2 regions of the Brachybacterium atlanticum genome follow, and region 2 is predicted to be linked to the other one. Evidence: predicted binding sites of a transcription regulator. Region 2 holds the regulator's gene; the other holds the start of a gene.
The links. The regulator LexA, encoded in region 2, represses DNA repair genes until DNA is damaged. The targets are predictions, from matches to a motif close to TCGAACANNTGTTCGA.

Region 1: the regulator LexA is predicted to act here: its motif matches at 6,883-6,898, upstream of imuA' (DnaE2-dependent mutagenesis accessory factor ImuA').

What each region holds. Positions count from the first base shown of each region.
Region 1 is NZ_JAKJJW010000001.1:22,885-32,149, forward strand. It holds gene L3K22_RS00110 (IS110 family RNA-guided transposase) at 1-756, shown strand, start outside; gene L3K22_RS00115 (aldo/keto reductase) at 771-1,673, shown strand; gene L3K22_RS00120 (helix-turn-helix domain-containing protein) at 1,697-2,584, shown strand; gene L3K22_RS00125 (MFS transporter) at 2,676-3,872, opposite strand; gene L3K22_RS00130 (hemerythrin domain-containing protein) at 4,044-4,469, shown strand; gene L3K22_RS00135 (HAD family hydrolase) at 4,804-5,457, opposite strand; gene L3K22_RS00140 (NAD(P)-dependent alcohol dehydrogenase) at 5,454-6,485, opposite strand; gene imuA' (DnaE2-dependent mutagenesis accessory factor ImuA') at 6,940-7,767, shown strand; gene L3K22_RS00150 (Y-family DNA polymerase) at 7,767-9,265, shown strand, end outside.
Region 2 is NZ_JAKJJW010000029.1:18,330-27,594, reverse strand. It holds gene L3K22_RS13015 (proteasome assembly chaperone family protein) at 254-1,231, opposite strand; gene L3K22_RS13010 (HelD family protein) at 1,385-3,652, shown strand; gene nrdR (transcriptional regulator NrdR) at 3,840-4,328, opposite strand; gene L3K22_RS13000 (LysM peptidoglycan-binding domain-containing protein) at 4,357-4,752, opposite strand; gene lexA (transcriptional repressor LexA) at 4,923-5,618, shown strand; gene L3K22_RS12990 (ATP-dependent DNA helicase) at 5,658-7,682, opposite strand; gene hflX (GTPase HflX) at 7,829-9,265, opposite strand, start outside.

The DNA of each region.
Region 1 (9,265 bases), on a different contig from region 2:
GCGAGGGAAGACGATCTGCCGGCCGCGTTCACCGATGAGCGGGCCAGGGAGGTCAAGCTGGTCCTGGCTCGTCGTGAGGACCTGGTCGCGGAGCGGACACGGGTGATCAATCGCCTGCGCTGGCACTTGCACGAGCTCGACCCCGAGCTCGACCCGGCACCGCGTGCGCTGACCCATCGGCCCGCCCAGGAACGGGTGCGGGAGCTGATCGAGGCGAGCGAGGGGATCGTCGCCGAGATCGCGGGCATGGTCCTGGCCGACCTTGAACGACTTTGCTCCTCGATCAGCGAGCTCGATGCACGGCTGCGGGGCATGGTCCGGGATCTGGAGCCGGAGCTGCTGGAGATCCCGGGCTGCGCGGAGCTGTCTGCCGCGAAGATCATCGCCGAGACCGCCGGGATCGAACGGTTCGCCACGGAGTCGAAGTTCGCAATGTTCGCCGGCTGCGCACCGATCCCGGTCTGGTCAGGCAAGACCGAAGGCCGAGTCCGGCTGAACAGGGGCGGGAACCGCCAACTGAACTGCGCGATCCACCGCATCGCGATCACCCAGACACGCCTCGAGGGGCCGGGCAAGGAGTACTACGAACGGCTCCGAGCTGATGGGAAGACAGTGATGGAAGCCCTGCGCTGCATGAAGAACCAGATCGCCCGACGCATATGGCGCACCCTCACCCGAGCCCACGCCGAAGCCCTCACCACCACCCCCATCCCCCTGAACCCCACCCCAACGACGTGCCTCCCGCACGCCGCTTGACATAGGAGATACGCATGACGATCGACCTCACCGCACCGAATCCCTCCTTCACCCTGAACAACGGCGTGACGATGCCGGCCCTCGGCCTCGGCGTCTTCCAGACCCCGCCGGAGGAGACCTCCGCCGCAGTCGCCGAGGCACTGCGCATCGGCTACCGCCACATCGACACCGCCGCGGCCTACGGCAACGAGCGGGAGGTGGGGGAGGGGCTGCGCGCCTCGGGGGTGGACCGCTCCGAGGTGTTCCTCGAGACGAAGCTGTGGATCACCGACTACGGCTACGACCAGGCGCTGCACGGCTTCGAGAAGTGCGCCGCGAAGCTCGGTGTCGACCAGATCGACCTGCTCCTGCTGCATCAGCCGCTGAGCAGCGACTTCGAGAGGACGATCGGCACCTACAAGGCGCTGGAGACGCTGCTGGCCGACGGGCGCGTGCGCGCCATCGGCATCAGCAACGTCATGCCGGACGTGCTCGAGCGCCTGCTCGAGGCGACCGACGTGGTCCCCGCCGTGAACCAGGTCGAGTCCCACCCCTACTTCGCGCAGCGCGACGTCCAGGAGGCGAACGCCCGCCACGGCATCCTGACCCAGGCATGGTCTCCGATCGGCGGGATCACCCACTACCGCGGCGACGTGGAGCGCTCCACCCTGACCGACCCGGTGATCGGCGAGATCGCCGCCGCGCACGGCCTCACGCCGGCGCAGGTCATGCTGCGCTGGGGCCTCCAGCAGGGCCGCTCCGTGATCCCGAAGTCCGTGCGCCCCGAGCGGATCGCAGAGAACCTCGACGTGTTCCGCGTCGCGCTCTCCGACGAGGAGCTCGCCCGGATCGACGCGCTGGAGACCGGGGAGCGCGGCGGCCCCGACCCCGACGCGATCACGCTGGAGACCTTCGGCGGCGAGATCCCGGAGGCGTGAACGGGGAGGAATACGGTGTGACCATGGACCATCGAGCAGAGGTGAGCGACTTCCTGCGCACGCGCCGGGACCGGATCACGCCCTCCCAGGCGGGGATCCTCGGCGGCACGCGTCGACGCGTGCCCGGGCTGCGCCGCGAGGAGGTCGCCGCGGCCACGGGGATCAGCGTCGAGTACTACGCCCGGATCGAGCGCGGGGACCTGCGCGGCGTCTCCACGGAGGTGCTGGACGCGCTCGCCCGCACGCTGCTGCTGGACGAGGCGGAGACCGACCATCTCCACGACCTCGCCGAAGCCGCGGGGCCGCCGGCCCGTCGGCGCCCACGTCCGACCGAGCAGCCCTTCCCCGACTCGCTGCAGCGCTTCGTCGACGCGGTCTCCGTGCCGGTGTGGGTGCGGGACCGTCGCATGGACGTGGTGGCGACGAATCCCGTCGGCCGTGCGCTGTACGCGCCGGTGCTCGAGGACCCCGCCGCGCGCGGGAACACCGCGAGGTTCGTCTTCTTCAGCCCCGCCTCGCGCACCTTCTTCCCCGACTGGGAGGACAACGCCACCGGCATCGTAGCGACGCTGCGCACGTATGCGGGCCAGTCCCCGCGCGACAAGCGGCTCAGCGACCTCATCGGCGAGCTCGCCACCCGCAGCGACGACTTCCGGGTGCGCTGGGCCGCGCACGACGTGCGCCATCACCGCACCGGCCTCAAGCGCATCCGCCACCCCGAGGTGGGGGACCTCGAGCTCGGCTACGAGGCCATGGACTTCCCCGCCCATCCCGACTGGTTGATGTTCGGGTACACCGCCGCGCCCGGCTCGCCGAGCGAGGAGCGGCTGCGGCTGCTGGGCAGCCTCGCGCAGCAGTCGGCCGACGGGGCCCGCACGGCCGTCGACGGGCGCGCCACCGCAGCCGGCTGACGGCAGTGCCGAGGACCGACCACGGCCCGCCGAACAGCGACCGGACGCGTGGCGATCGTGCTCCTGGATCAGCTGTCCCGGCTCACGTCGCTCAGTCTCGCGCGGCTTCCGCGGGCGGCGCTGCGAGTCGCTTCGCCAGCGGGATCATGACGAGCCCGATCACGGTCAGCACCGCGCAGATCGCGAAGATGCCGCGCTGTCCCAGCTGCGGCAGCGCCCCGGCGGCGATGATCGGCCCGGACAGGATCGCGCCGACGCGCCTCGCGTTCATGAACAGCCCCGTGGACATCCCCGCCCCCGGTATCAGGTCCTGGAAGAGGGTCAGCCCGATCCCGGAGATCGCGGCGAAGCCGAGCGCGTTCGGGATCTGCAGCACGAGCAGCAGCACCGGCTCGGTGACCAGCATCAGCCCGGTGTAGTAGACGGCCGAGAGCACGGCGCCGACCGCGACCAGGGTGAGGTGCGAGATGCGGTCGCCGAGGCGGCCGATGATCATCAGCGCCGGCACCTCGAGCGCGGCGGCGACGCCGAGCACGATCCCCGCCCACATGACGCCGAGGCCCACCGTCTCGGTGACGTACAGCGCCATGAACGTCATCGCCGTCGCATTCGTGGCCTGGAACAGCACGAACGCACCGATGATCACGACGGTCGCCGTCCGGCTGCCGGGCGGCAGCGCGTGCGGGGAGCGGGTCGGTTCCGGCGCCTCCGCGGCCGCGGAGCGGTGGTGCCGCATCATCACTGCGGTCATCACGATGTTCACCACCGCGATCACCACCAGTGCCAGCAGGATCCCGCGTGCCCCTGCCCAGCCGATGATCGCGGTCGCGAGCGGCGGCCCGCCTATCCAGGCCGCGGAGATGATCGCGCGGGTGTCGACGATCGTGGAGGTGGCCGCGCCGACGTCCCGCAGATGGGCGAACAGCATCGTGGTGCCGAGCCCCGCCGGGCCGCCGAGGACCACCAGCGCCACCGTCGCGAGCGGCAGCGTGCTCACCGCGGCGAGCGCTGCGGCCAGCGCGATCGTCAGCACCGCGGCGGCCATCAGCATCGGCAGGTAGGTGCGGCGCCGGTCCGTCCAGGCGGGCAGCACGATCGAGGCGATGAAGCCGCCGGCGTTGTAGATCGCCAGCGACCAGCCGATGTCCGCGGTGGAAGCGTCGTAGAGCGTGGCGAGGATCAGGGCGAGCGCGGGGCTCAGCAGCGAGGAGTGCAGTCCCCACAGCAGCGCCGCCGACGGCACGAGCAGGCGGGGGGCGAGGGGGCGCCGCGGGGCATCGGAGGGCATGGAGATCCTTCATCGTTCGGAGGTCGAGCTCCCGGCACGCTATGCCGCCGCCGTCCTCGCCGGGAGGAACTGCCGGGGCACCCCTCAGCTGCGACGCGCGAGCAGACTGATCGTGTTCGGCAGCCGCCCGTCCCAGGCGGCGGCCGGCTCCTCCCCGTCGGGTCGCCAGAGATGAGGCGCGTGCATGTGCGCCTGCGTGAGGCACTAAGGGTCACCCGCGAGTCCGCGGACCGCGGCGGGAGCGCCGAGGACCCCGCCCGGGAGCTGCTGCTGTTCTGCCACGGGTTCTGCAGCGCGCTGGACGCGCACCACACGGGGGATGGCCGCACCCTGTTCCCGGCGATCGAGGCCGCCCGCCGCGACCTCGCGCCCGTGCTGCGCGCCCTCCAGCAGGACCATTCCATGATCGGCCACCTGCTCGGGGGTCTCGAGGCGGCGGTGAGTTCACGCTCCTCCCCGGAGGTGCTCGCGAGACACCTCGAGGGCATCGCCGCGATCATGGAGAGCCACTTCTGCTACGAGGAGCGGCAGCTGCTCACCGTGCTCGAGGGCCTCGCCCTCGACGCGGACCCGGGGGAGGCGCTGGGGACGCTGTGACGGTGATGAGGTCCGGGAAGGCGGGGGAGGCCCAGTACTCCTCGGCCGTGGGCCCGGCATCGACCTGCCCGATGCTCACGAGCCACGCGACCATCACCATGCCGTGGGTGGCGATGAGCAGGTCGTCCTCGGGCTCCTGGTCGGCGACTCCCGCTGCGAACCGCCGGGCGGCCTCGGCCATGCTCTCCCAGCTCACGTGCCGGGCGTCCGGCTCGCCGCGGATCCACGCTCCGCGCCGCTCCCGGGCCTTGTCGTCGAAGGGCTTCCGGGTCTCTCCACCTCGCCGAAGCGAGGGTCGATCAGCGGCTCCCGTCCGGTCGCCGCCGATGAACGCTCACCGGTGCCTCGCGAGGAGGATGCCCAGCAGCTCCGCGGTGGTCGGCGCGGTCAGCGTCGGCTCCCACGGATGGGCCCACGACCTCCCGTGGGAGACCCAGCCGGTAGAGAATCCCGCAGCCCGGCCTCCCTCGATGTCCGGCGTCGCATGATCGCCGATCATCCAGGTCTCTGCGCTCCGCTCCATCCCGTCGACGGCGAGCGCGAAGATCTCCGGATCCGGCTTCTTCACACCGGCCGCCTCCGAGATCACCACCCGGTCCAGCAGGGGACCGAGACCCGTGCGCTCGAGCTTCGCCGTCTGCTGCACGACCGTGCCGTTCGTCACCAGCACCAGCTCCGCGCCGATCCCGCGCAGCTCCTGAAGCGCCTCCGGGATCCCCGGATAGCAGGCGATGCCCTCCACGACACCGAGCTGCAGGTGCTCCTGGATCTCCTCGGCCGACGCGCCCGGTCGCAGCCGCCGGACGATCTGCGCCGCGAGCTCGGCACGCGGCCGGTAGCCGCCCCGGTCGGCCTCCCCGAGCCAGTCGAGGTCGTCGGGATCGGCACCGATCCCTTCGATGAACGAGCACGCCCAGTCCTCGAAGGCCCGCCGCCGGTCCACCAGGGTGCCGTCCAGGTCCAGGAGGACCAGCGGCGGTCTCCTCACAGCGCGATCTGGATCTTCACGTCCGTCGGTCGGCCCTCGAGGAAGCGCTCGAACGCCTGGACCGAGTCGTCGAAGGCGAAGGTCTCCGAGACGAAGGGGGAGAGGTCCACGGCCTCGCTCGCAGCGAGGTCGATCGCCTTCTGGTGCACGTTCGCGTAGCGGAACACCGTCTCGAGCGAGACGCCGCGGCTCTGGGCGGTGGCGATGTCGAAGGGCACCGGATCCACCGGCATGCCTACAAGGACGATGCGGCCGCCCGGTGCGGGCAGTGCCCACAGGGCTTTGTACGCGGGAGCGGCGCCGGTGGCCTCGAAGACGACCTGCGGGCCCCAGCCGCCGGTCGCGTCGCGCACCGTCTCGCCGAGGTCCTGCTGGGTGGCGTCGACCGTGACGATGCCGTCGATCCCGTCGAGCAGCGCGAGCTTCTCCGGCAGGACGTCGGAGATGAAGACGGTGCTGGCACCGCCGGCGAGCGCGGCGAGCGCGGTCATGATCCCGATCGTGCCGGCGCCGACCACGGCGGCGACGTCTCCGGGGGAGATCTCCGCCTTGGTCGCGGCGAACATGCCGACCGCGAAGGGCTCGATCAGCGCGCCCTCGGCGAAGCTCATCGACTTCGGGAGCCTGTACGTGTAGGCGGCGGGGTGGAGCACCTCGTCGGCGAGACAGCCGTGGATGGGAGGGGTCGCCCAGAACTCGACGCCGGGGTCGACGTTGTAGTTGCCCTCCTTGACTGCGCGGGAGGTGGGGTCCGGGACGCCCGGCTCCATGACCACGCGGTCGCCGACGGCGAGATCCGTGACGCCCTCGCCGACCTCGAGGACGGTGCCGGCGCCCTCGTGGCCGAGAATCATCGGCGCCTCGACGACGAACGGGCCGATCTTCCCGTCGGTCCAGTAGTGCACGTCCGAGGCGCAGATGCCGACGGTGTGCATCGCGATCCTCACCTGGCCTGGGCCGGGAGCACCCGGCGCCTCGACCTCCTCGATCGACATCCGGTTCTTCTCGTGCAGCACCAGCGCTCGCATCCCAGTCCTCTCCTTCGATGTGCGGTCCGTCTCATGATCGCAGAGGAGCGGCGGGGGAGGAGGGGAGGTCCGACGACGCACGGAGCGCCTCCCGCCCCGCCCCGCCTGCGCCTCGCCACCCCCGCGTGGACGATCCGCTCGTCGGAGCGCTCAGTCCGCCCGTTCTGCCCCGCGGCTTCGCGCTCGCCCTGCCCCGCGGCTCCCCGCCACCCCAAGGGACAGGTGCATGTGTTCGTTTTTCGACGTACATCACGTACATCACGTACGCGCTTTTCTTGCCGGGCACCCCCACCCGCCCCGCCCGCCCTCGTCTGTCACACCCCTCCCCGAGGCTTCGTATGCACGTTCGATGTCACGACCTGGGCGCCTTGAGCGCCACCCCGCCGGGGCGTACAGTTCGAACTCCTGTTCGAACACGTGCGGAGGAACGGCGAGGGCCGGAAGGAGGAGCGCGATGGGCACCGCCCTGCAGATCGAGGACCGTGAGGAGCGGCTGTCCCGGGCCCGGGCCGCGCTCGGGGCGGCCGAGCGCTCCGCCGCCCGCTGGGGCGGACGGATCGACCGCACCGCCCTGCAGCCCTCGGCGCGCCCCGTCTCCGAGTCCGCGGACGACGGGCTCGGCACCCGTCTGCCGGTCCCGGGGCCGCTCCGGACGCTGTTCCCGCGCGGGAGTCTGCGCGCCGGCAGCTCCGTGGCGCTCGAGGGCGCCGCGAGCACCTCGCTGCTGCTGTCCCTCGCGGTCGCCGCGGCGGGGGAGGACTCCTGGTGCGCGATCGCCGGGATGCCCGATCTGGGGCTGCGCTCCGCGATGGACGCGGGCCTGGATCCCTGCCGCCTCGCCCTCGCTCCGGCGGACGGCGAGCAGCGTCCCCAGGTGCTCTCCGCCCTCGCCGACGGGGTGGGCGTGCTCGTGCTCGGCCCCGACCTGGACCTCGCCCCGGCGCTCTGGCGCAGCCTGCTGGGCCGGGCCCGCACCGCCGACACCCTCGTCCTCGCCGCCGCCCCGCCCGGCCGCGCCGACCTCACGCTGCGCTCCACCGCTCGGGGATGGTCCGGCCTCGGCCAGGGCTCGGGACGACTGCGTCGGCGCCGTCTCGAGATCACCGCCGAGGGCCGCGGCATCGCCGGCCACCGGTCGGCCGAGGTGCTGCTGCCGCAGGTGGACGGAATGCTCGCAGCGATTCCCGCCGGTGCGCCGGCGGGGGCTGCGGCCCGTCCGGCGGCGGTCTCGGAGCGGCGTCCGGCGATGCAGCTCCTGCCGAGCGTGCGGAGGGCCGGGTGATGAGCGTGCACGCCCCCGCCGACCTCCACGCCCCCGCCGCGGCCGGCCCCGCTGCTGTCGACGCCGCCACCGCCCGGGCGACCCGCACCGTCGCCGTGACCGTCCCGGACTGGCCGCTGCTGGCCGCGCTGGACCGCCACCAGCGACGCCTCGAGGCCGCCGCAGGGGAGGAGGACGCCCCCGCGCCGGCCCCGCTCGATCTCGCCGCCGTCCCGGTGATCCTGCTCGACCAGCACCGCGTCACCCATGCCGGCGCCGCCGCCCTCGAGGCCGGGGTGCGCCCGGGGATGACGCGCCGCGCCGCCCGGGCCGCCTGTCCCGAGGCGCTCGTGCTGGAGGCCGACCGCGAGCAGGAGACCGCGCTGTTCGAGCTGGTCGCCGCCGCGGTGGACACGATCGCGGCCGGGGTGGACGTGCTGCGCCCCGGGGTGCTGCTGATGTCCGCCCGAGGGCCGGCCCGCCACCAGGGCGGGGAGGGGCGCCTCGCCGAGCGGATCCTGGACGCGGTCGCCGACCTCACCGGCTGGGACTGCGCCGTCGGGATCGCCGACGGCCCCTTCGCCGCACTGCTCGCCTCCGGGCCGGGCCGGATCGTGCACGAGGGCCGCAGCGCCGACTACCTCGCCCCGCACCCGATCCAGGCCCTGCGCAGCGCCCCCGTCGGCCCCGGCTGGGGCCATCGCGGCCAGCCCTCGGCCGCCCGCCCCGAACGACGCCTCGACCTCGCCGAGACGGTCGATCTGCTGCAGCGACTCGGGATCACGACCCTCGGCGATCTCGCCGCCCTGCCCTCGGCCGCGGTCGCCGACCGCTTCGGCCCGGACGTCGCGACGCTGCACCTGCTCGCGCGCGGGCAGGAGCCCGCTCCGCCCGCCGCGCACCATCCCACCCAGCCGCTGCTGGCCGAGACGACGCTGGAGACCCCGCTGGTGCGCACCGACCAGGCAGCCTTCATCGCGCGTCCGCTGGCCGAGCAGCTGCACGCGATGCTGGTCGAACGAGGGCTGGTGTGCACCAGGCTGCGGATCGTGGCCCGCACCGAGGGCGGCGAGGAGATGGAGCGCACCTGGCGTCACGACGGGGCGCTGACCGTCGCCGACGTCGTGGACCGCATCCGCTGGCAGTGCGACGGATGGATCACCCGGGCGCGGCTCGGCGGTCCTGCGACCGGGGCGATCACCCGGATCGGGCTGCATCCTCTGCAGCTGGCCCCGGCGGGGGAGAACGCGCCCGCGCTGTGGGGCAGCGCCGGGGAGGCGGCGCAGCGGGCTTCCCGTGCGCTCGCCCGCGCGCAGGGCCTGGCGGGGGAGGAGGCGGTGCAGGTCCCGGCCCTCGTCGGTGGAAGGCTGCTGGCCGAGGAGGTCGCCCTGGTGCCCTGGCGCAGCGAGAAGCCCGCACGGCGCGAGGGTCCCTGGCCCGGCGCCCTGCCCCGCCCGGTGCCCGCGACCGTGTTCCGTGACCCGCCCGCGGTGCGGCTCGAGGACGTCGCGGGCCGTCC
Region 2 (9,265 bases):
CGTCCATCATCGATCGCACGACGCGATCGCGGTGCCGCGTGAAGCCGTCCCCCGCCGGAGCGGGTGGCGCAATGGTGCGTGCCGTACTGCTGTGCCGGAGGCACCGTCGACGGACTGTCCTGCTGGAACTGCATCACCGCAACGCGCCCATTCTGACACGACCGTGGCCCGCTTCACACGTCGATGGCGAACACCTGGTCACGAAGACATAACGAACTGTGATCGACGGCCCCCTCGCGAAGGCCCGCGAGGTTCATCCCTCCCGCGTCCCGTCGCCCGGGTCGTCCTCGTGGTCCGCGAGAAAGCGCTCGAAGTGCTCCCCGATCTCCTCGGCCGTGGGCAGGTCCAGCGTGGTCGCCAGAGGAGAGCGGTCCTCCCCCTCGCTCATCGCGTCGTACTGCTCCTCGAGGGCGCTGACGATCTGGTGGACCTCGCCGTTCTGGGCGAGGGTGCCCTGCAGCGCGACGGTCGCGGCATCGGTGAGGTCGCCGAGGTGAACGAGCGGGAGGTCGAGCTCGGCGGCCTCGCTCACCCGACGCAGCAGCGCGAGAGCACCGGCGGGGAAGTCGGTGCGAGTGAGGTAGTGCGGGATCTGGGCGGCGTAGCCCATCGCCGGGTGCCCGGCCCGCCCCAGCCGGTTCTCGAGCAGCGAGCTGAAGGCGGCGGGGATCACGAGCTCGGAGGCGCCCTCCTCGCCCTCGGAGGGATCGGTGCCCGGCGCCGGCGTGGGGCGCGTGCCGGGCCGACCCAGCAGCGAGGGGTCGTTGGCGTGCGCGAACAGACCGATCGGCCGGGTGTGCGGGACCGCCATCGGCACGGCCTGCATGCCCACCACCCGCTCGACCTCGAAGTACTCCACGAGGTCGATGAGCGCCTCGGCGAGCCGCTTCCACTGCAGGTCAGGCTCCGGACCGTCGAGGAAGAGGAAGGGGCGGTCGCTCTCGTCGTACATCAGCCAGAGTGTGATCTCCGGGATCGCCACCTCGGAGAAGGAGGTGCCGTCGAAGGTGGCCTGCGGGCGGGAGCCGCGGTAGTCCAGCAGCTCGTCGGTCTCGAAGGAGACCAGGCGCAGGTGGCGCAGCTCGTCGCGGAGGTAGTCGGCGGCGATGCGGCAGGCGTTGCCGGCGTCGACCATGCCGGGCAGGGCGTGGACGAGCGTGAGTCCGGAACGGGGCACCGCCTCGAGGACCTCGGTCGACTCGAAGCGGTACAGATCTCGGGGATCGCGCATCGGGCTCTCCTCCCTCGCTGCCGTGGAGATGTCGGTGACCTGATGGCACACGCATCCAGGCGGGTCCACCATAATGGACCACCGTGCCTCGCCGACCCCGGGTCCGCCCGGGAGGGCGCGACACGTGGAGCAGCGAACGGAGGGGGCAGACCAGTGGACGGGACCGAGGAGCAGATCGCCCGCGAGGCCGAGGAGCAGGTCGCACGGGAGATCGCACGGGAGCAGGAGTACGCCGATCTCCTCTACGCCCGGGTCGACGAGCTGATCACCCACGTCGAGCGGAACCTCGACCGGATCCAGGGGTCGCAGCAGGCTTCGACCCACCAGAACCGCTCCGAGCGCGACTCCTTCATGGCCCTCTACGAGGACCGCCTGGCCCTGCTGCGCTCCGTGTCCCGCAGCGTCGTCTTCGGACGCCTGGACATGGACGACGCCGCACGCCACTACATAGGCCGGATCGGCCTGTTCACCCCCGAGCGCGAACAGCTGCTGGTGGACTGGCGCGCCCCGGCCGCCGCCGCCTTCTACCGCGCGACCAGCACCGAGCGCCTCGATGTGCGCCTGCGTCGGCACCTGATCAGCCGCGGCCGCACCGTCGTCGGCCTCGAGGACGACGTGCTGGACCAGAGCGTGCTCGAGGACGGGGAGCACGACGTGGTCCTCCAGGGCGAGGGGGCGCTGCTCGCCGCCGTCTCCGGCACGCGCACCGGCCGGATGGGCGACATCGTCGCGACCATCCAGGCCGAGCAGGACCGGATCATCCGCTCCGAGAACCGCGGCGTGCTCGTGGTCCAGGGCGGACCGGGCACCGGCAAGACCGCCGTGGCCCTGCACCGCGCCGCCTACCTCCTGTACACCCACCGCCGACGGCTCGAGCACACGGGCGTGCTGATCATGGCGCCAACCCCCGGGTTCCTGCGCTACATCGAACGCGTCCTGCCCAGCCTCGGCGAGTCCGGCGTCGTGATGATGACGCCGGGAGAGATGTTCCCCGGGGTCGAGACGTTCTCCCACGACGTCGACGACGTGGCGCGCCTCAAGGGCGACGCCGCGATGGCGGAGCTGCTCTTGCGCGCGGTCAAGCAGCGACAGGCGGTCCCCGAGAAGGACGTGAGGCTGCGGATCGACGGCACGCCGCTCGTGCTCACCCGGGACATGCTCCGCGCCGCCCGGCGCGAGGCCCGCGCCACGCACAAGCCCCACAACGCGGCCCGCGCCGTGTTCGTCCGCGCGGCGATGGACCGCCTGGTCGAGGCGTACGAGCGCGCGCTCGTCGCGCAGGGCTCCACGATCGTGCCGGAGGACCGACCGGACCTGCTCTCCGACCTCCGCCACGACCCCGAGGTGAAGCGGCAGCTGAACCTGGCCTGGCTCCCCTACACCCCGCAGGGCTTCCTGCGGATCCTGTTCGCGCGTCCCGACCGTCTGCGGGCAGCGGCGCCGCGCTCCCTCGCCAGTCGGGTCGACCTGCTGGTGCGCCCCAAGGACTCGCCCTGGACGGTCGAGGACGTGCCGCTGCTGGACGAGGTGGCAGAGCTCCTCGGCGAGGACGCCGCCCCGGCCGAGGCGAAGGCCAGGGACGACGCCGAGCGACGCCGGGCGGACGTGGAGTACGCCCGCAAGGTCATCGAGAACATCGACACCTCCGGCATCGTCCGGGCGGAGGACCTCGCCGATCAGGTCGGGCAGATCCGCGACGGCCGCACCCTTGCCGAGCGCGCCTCCTCCGAGCGCTCCTGGACCTACGGCCATGTCGTGGTCGACGAGGCGCAGGAGCACTCCCCGATGAGCTGGCGGGCGCTCATGCGCCGCGTCCCCACCAAGTCCTTCACCGTGGTGGGCGACGTCGCGCAGACCTCCTCCGCCGGCGGCACCGATTCCTGGACCGCGGCACTGTCCCCCTACATCCAGGACCGGCTCCAGGTGGAGCACCTGACCGTCAACTACCGCACCCCGCGCCGGATCATGGACCGCGCGGTCGCGATGGCACAGGCCCGCTCGCTGCCGGTCACCGAGGTCAGCTCGGTCCGGGACGGCGAGGAGGACCCGCTGCTCGAGCAGGCCTCCCCCGCCGAGCTCACCGCGCGCAGCGCCGAGGCGGTGCGCCGCGTGCACGATCGCCTCCCGGGACGGATCGCCGTCATCGCCGCGGCCGAGCGCCTCCACGATCTCGCCGCCGCGATCGACTCCCTCGAGTCCGTGCCGTCGGTAGGCGTCGGCTCGGCGGGCGTCGACGACGAGGTCGCCGTGATGACGGCACAGGACGCGAAGGGCCTGGAGTTCGACATCGTGGTGATCGTGGAGCCGGCGGAGCTGATCGACGCGCACGGCGCGGGCGACCTCTACGTCGCGATGTCGCGCTCCACGCAGCACCTCGGGGTGGTCCACGCCCGGGAGCTCCCGGCCGGCATGGCGGGCTGAGCCCTCCGCCGACGCCCCCGGGTCCTCAGGGTCCCGGGACGGCGATCGGCGGCCGTGGCTTCCCCTCCACGACCGCCGATCTGGTGTGCACCTGGTCGGTGCACGAGGAATATCTTAAGCACAGTCCGACCCCCTCCTGCACCATGTCCAGGAATGTCTCCGGATCCGCGCAGACGGCGGACGGCGCTCAGCCCGTCGCGCCGCCCCCGGTGGTTGCTCCCTGCACCTGGGAGCCCTCGGCGCGCAGCCGCGCGATCGCGGCCTCGAAGTCGTCGAGGGAGTCGAAGTCCTGGTAGACGCTCGCGAAGCGCAGGTAGGCCACGAGGTCCAGCTCCTGGAGCGGCTGCAGGATCGACAGGCCCACCTGATGGGCGTCGATCTCCGCCTGCCCGCTGAGCCGGATGCTCTCCTCGACCCGCTGGGCGAGCAGGGCCAGCTGGTCGTCGCTGACCGGACGGCCCTGGCACGCCTTGCGGACGCCGGAGATGACCTTCGCCCGGCTGAAGGGCTCGCTCACTCCGGACCGCTTGAGGACCGACAGCGAAGCGGTCTCCGAGGTGGAGAAGCGGCGCGAGCAGCTGGGGCACTGACGGCGGCGCCGGATCGTCGCGCCGTCGTCGGACGTGCGCGAGTCGACGACGCGCGAATCGGGGTGGCGGCAGAACGGACAGTGCATCCGCTCAGGGTACCGGCACGACCCCCGCTCAGCGCGAGGCACCCTCCAGCACGGGCAGCTCGAGCTGCTGACCGGCCGTGATCCGGCCGGTGGGCAGGTGGTTGAGGCTGCGGACCTCGTTGACGAACTCGGCCTCGCCAACGCCCTCGGGGGCATGCTCGGCAGCGTAGTCCCAGAGGGTGTCGCCCGCCTCGACCGTGATCACGGCGGGCTGGGCGGGCTCGGTGCCCGCGAGGGCGGCGGGGAGGTCGAGCGCGAGGAGGGCGATCGCGGCGACCGCGAGGCCGAGCAGGAAGGCGACACCCGTGAGGAGGCGCCGGCCGCGGCGGGTCGGCTCGAGTCGAACACGCGGTCGAGCGACGGACTCGCAGGCCTGCTCGTCCTGCCGCGGGAAGGGAAGAACCGTGGCGGTGTGGGTACTCATCTCCGAACTCCTGTTCGATCGAATCTCTGTGCGACTGTAGCCCGCGCCGCTCGCGACACGCAAGAGGAACATCGAACACATGTTTGGCATCCCTCGCGTGCCGCCCTACGCTGGGCCACGAGGACAACGGAACCCGATGGGTCCGACAGACGACGCCAGGAGGCCGCACGATGACGCCGAGCACCCCCAAGCCGACCAGGGCCCGCGGCGATGCGCCGGCCGACGAGCGCACGGCCGGCCTGACGCGTCGCCAACGCCTCGTGCTCGAGACGATCAGCGAGGCCGTCGCCGCGCGCGGCTACCCGCCGTCGATGCGCGAGATCGGCGATGCCGTGGGCCTGACCTCCTCGTCCTCCGTCGCCCACCAGCTGCAGACCCTCGAGCGCAAGGGCTTCCTGCGCCGTGACCCCAAGCGTCCGCGCGCGATGGAGGTCGTGATGCCTGAGGCCGACGACGTCCCCGCCCCGCCCGTGGAGATCGAGCCCGGCGGCAGCTCGGTGAACGTCCCGCTGGTGGGCCGGATCGCCGCCGGCATCCCGATCACCGCCGAGGAGCAGGTCGAGGACGTCTTCACCCTTCCCGAGCGCCTGGTCGGCGGCGGGGACCTCTTCCTGCTGCAGGTGGTCGGCGACTCGATGATCGACGCCGCGATCTGCGACGGGGACTGGGTGGTGGTCCGCTCGCAGAGCACCGCGGAGAAGGGCGATATCGTCGCGGCGATGATCGACGGCGAGGCGACGGTGAAGACCTTCGTGCAGCGCGACGACCACGTGTGGCTGATGCCACACAACCCGGCCTTCGCCCCGATCCTCGGCGACCATGCCGAGATCCTCGGCAAGGTCGTCGCGGTGCTGCGCTCCGTCTGAGCTCCCGGGCTCGCGCTCCGCTGGAGCCCGCGGCGCGTTTCAGGAGCCCGCTGCGAGCCTCCGGAGCGCGCCGAGGGCGACCTCGGGGTCGACCGTCGGCCACAGCGGCGGCATCGATTCGCGCAGGAACGAGCCGTACCGTGCGGTCGACAGACGCGGATCGAGCACGGCGACCATCCCGCGATCCGTCTCTCGCCGGATCAGCCGCCCCGCCCCCTGGGCCAGCAGCAGCGCGGCGTGCTGGCCGGCGACGGCCATGAAGCCGTTGCCGCCGTGCTGGGCGATCCGCTCCTGGCGGGCCGACATCAGCGGGTCGTCCGGTCGGGGGAACGGGATCCGGTCGATGGTGACCAGACGCAGCGAGCGGCCGGAGACGTCCACGCCCTGCCACAGCGTGAGCGTGCCGAACAGGCTCGCGTCCTCGTCCTCGCGGAAGGTGCGCACGAGGTTCGCCATGGAGTCCTCGCCCTGCACCGCGACGGTCAGGTCCAGCCGTGCGCGGACGTGCTCGGCGGCGAGCTCCGCGCCACGGCGCGAGGAGAACAGGCACAGCGCTCCCCCGCGCGAGGCCTCCACCAGCTCGGTGAGGTGATCCAGCATCGCGGGCGAGGGGCCGTCGCGGCCCGGCTGCGGGAGGTGGCGGGCGGTGTAGAGGATGCCCTGGCGCCGGTAGTCGAAGGGGCTGCCCACGTCGATCCCCGCCCAGGCCCCGGAGTCCTCGGCGGCGGGGATCTCGTCCTCGGCGACCCGTCCCCGGCGGGCGAGGCCCACCTCCCCGGCGGCCGGCTCGAAGCGACCGCCGAGAGCGAGCGTCGCGGAGGTCAGCACCGCGGTGCGGTCCTCGAGGATCGCACCGCGCATCGCCGCGGCCACGCTCAGCGGCGCGACCTGCAGCGAGGCGCGGCCGGTCGCCTGCCCGCGGGAGACGGAGACGACGTCGTCCTCGCCCGGGTCGCTCAGGCGCTCGCACACGTCGATGATCTCCTGCAGGTTCGCCCGCACCGTCTTCCGCGCCCCGGCGGAGGAGTCGTCGCCGGCGTCCCTCGCGTCCGAGTGGGCGGTGCGCGCCTCGACGCGGACGTGGCCGACGGCATCGGCGAGCTGATCGGGCAGGTCGCCGAGCACGCGCCCGTCGGGGGCGAGCTCGAGCGCGGCGCGAAGCTCCTCCCCCGCATCGTCCAGCGCGGTCGCCGCGACGCCGAGACCGCGCAGGTCCCGCACCGCGCCGCGCAGCATGCCGGGGTTGAGGACCTCGGTGACGGCGCTGGTGACCCGGGCGGTGAGGTCATGGGCCTCGTCGAAGACGACGACGTCGTGCTCGGGGATGATGCCGTGGCGGTCGAAGGAGTCGATCGCGAGCAGCGCATGGTTCGTCACGACCACGTCCACCTCGCGCGCGACCTCGCGGCTGCGCTCGGCGAAGCAGTCCTGGATCATCGGGCAGGAGGTGCCGATGCACTGGTTCCCGGTGACGGACACCTGACGCCAGGCACGGTCCGAGACGGCGTCCTCGAGCGAGTCCCGATCCCCGGTATCGGTCTCCTCCGCCCACTCCCGCAGACGCTTGACCTGGGTCCCGAGCTTCTCGCCGCCGGTGCGGGAGGGGTCCGAGGACGCCTCGGAGAACAGAGCGCCGGGCTCGATGTCGACCGGATAGCCGCCGGCGATCTTGTGCTTGCACAGGTAGTTCGCGCGCCCCTTGAGCAGCGCGAAGGTCGGGGTGCGCGGCAGATGCGGGGCGAGCGCCTCGGCGAGCCGCGGCAGGTCCTTGCGCACGATCTGGGTCTGCAGCGCGATCGTCGCCGTGGAGATGACCACGGGGCGCCCGGTGACGAGCGCGTGCCGCATCGCGGGCACCAGATATCCCAGCGACTTGCCGGTGCCGGTGCCCGCCTGGACCAGGAGGTGCCGGCCGCCGGACATCGCCAGGTCGACCGCCTCCGCCATCGTCTGCTGGCCGGGGCGGGGCGAGCCCCCGACGGCGGAGACCGCGGCATCCATCAGGTCCGACAGCGGGACGTCGGCCGCCGCCGGGGCGACGGGATGCTCGGGTGCGGTGGTCATCGGATCAGCGTATCCGCGCGGGCACCGGGACCCGCCGAGGCGCACCCCGGTGTGCCCGATCTCCCGATGCCCGGGGCCTCGGTATCCCCGCGGCACCCGCGGCACCGGATCGTCGGGGCTCCGGGGACATCCGTCCCACCGCGGCCTCAGGACGAGGTGCGCATCTCCGCGGCGAGGGTCTCGTCCACGAGGGCGTGCACGCGGGTGCCCTCCATGAGGTGCTCCTCGGCAAGGACCTCCCCGGTGGTGTGGGCTCGGAAGACGAGGTCGCCGCGGGAGTACGGCACGACCAGGTCGACCTCGACCGCAGGGCGGGGCAGACGCTCGGCGATCAGCTCGCGCAGCTCCTCGATCCCCTCCCCCGTGCGGGCGGAGACCACGGCGCTGACCTCGACCTGGCTGCGCAGGCGCGCGATGGTCTCGGGCGCGGCGAGATCGGCCTTGTTCAGCACGACGATCTCGGGGACGTCGAAGCCCTCGATCTCGCCGAGCACGGTGCGGACCGCGGTGACCTGCCCCTCGGGGTCGGGATGGGAGGCGTCCACGACGTGCAGGAGCAGGTCCGAGTCGCCCACCTCCTCGAGCGTCGAGCGGAACGCCTCGACCAGCTGCGTGGGCAGGTGGCGCACGAAGCCGACGGTGTCGGCGAAGGTGAACTCGCGCCCGTCCGGGGTGGTGGCGCGGCGGACGGTCGGGTCCAGGGTCGCGAACAGCGCGTTCTCGACCAGCGCCCCGGCGCCGGTGAGCCGGTTCAGCAGGGAGGACTTGCCAGCGTTGGTGTAGCCGGCGATCGCGACGGCCGGCACCTGGTGGCGGCGGCGGTCGGCGCGCTGCGCCTCGCGTCCGGGGGCCATGAGCCGGATCTCGCGGCGCAGCTTCGCCATCCGGTCTCGGATGCGACGGCGGTCCAGCTCGATCTTCGTCTCGCCCGGGCCGCGAGAGCCCATGCCGGCGCCGGCGCCGCCCACCTGGCCGCCGGCCTGACGGGACATGGACTCGCCCCAGCCGCGCAGACGCGGCAGGAGGTACTCGAGCTGGGCGAGCTCGACCTGGGCCTTGCCCTCCCGGGACTTCGCGTGCTGGGCGAAGATGTCCAGGATCAGGGCGGTGCGGTCGATGACCTTGACCTTGACGATGTCCTCGAGGGCGCGGCGCTGGCCGGGAGCGAGCTCGCCGTCGGCGATCACGGTGTCCGCCCCGGACTCGGCGACGATGTCGGCGAGCTCGGCGGCCTTGCCCTTGCCGAGGAAGGTCGCGGGGTCGGGGTGGGCACGGCGCTGGAGGATCCCGTCGAGCACCTCGGAGCCGGCGGTCTCGGCGAGCGCGGCGAGCTCGCGCAGGCTCGTCTCGGCCTCGTCGGAGTTGCCGGAGGTGTACAGACCCGCGAGGACCACGCGCTCCAGACGCAGCTGGCGGTACTCGACCTCGGAGACGTCCTCGAGCTCGGTGGAGAGCCCGGCGACGCGGCGCAGCGCCTGGCGGTCGGCGAGGTCGTACTGCTCGCCGTCGGCCTCCGAGGAGAAGGTGGTGCCCTGGACGGAGGCGTCGCCGCGGGAGAGGATCCGCTCGGTGAGCGGGTCGCG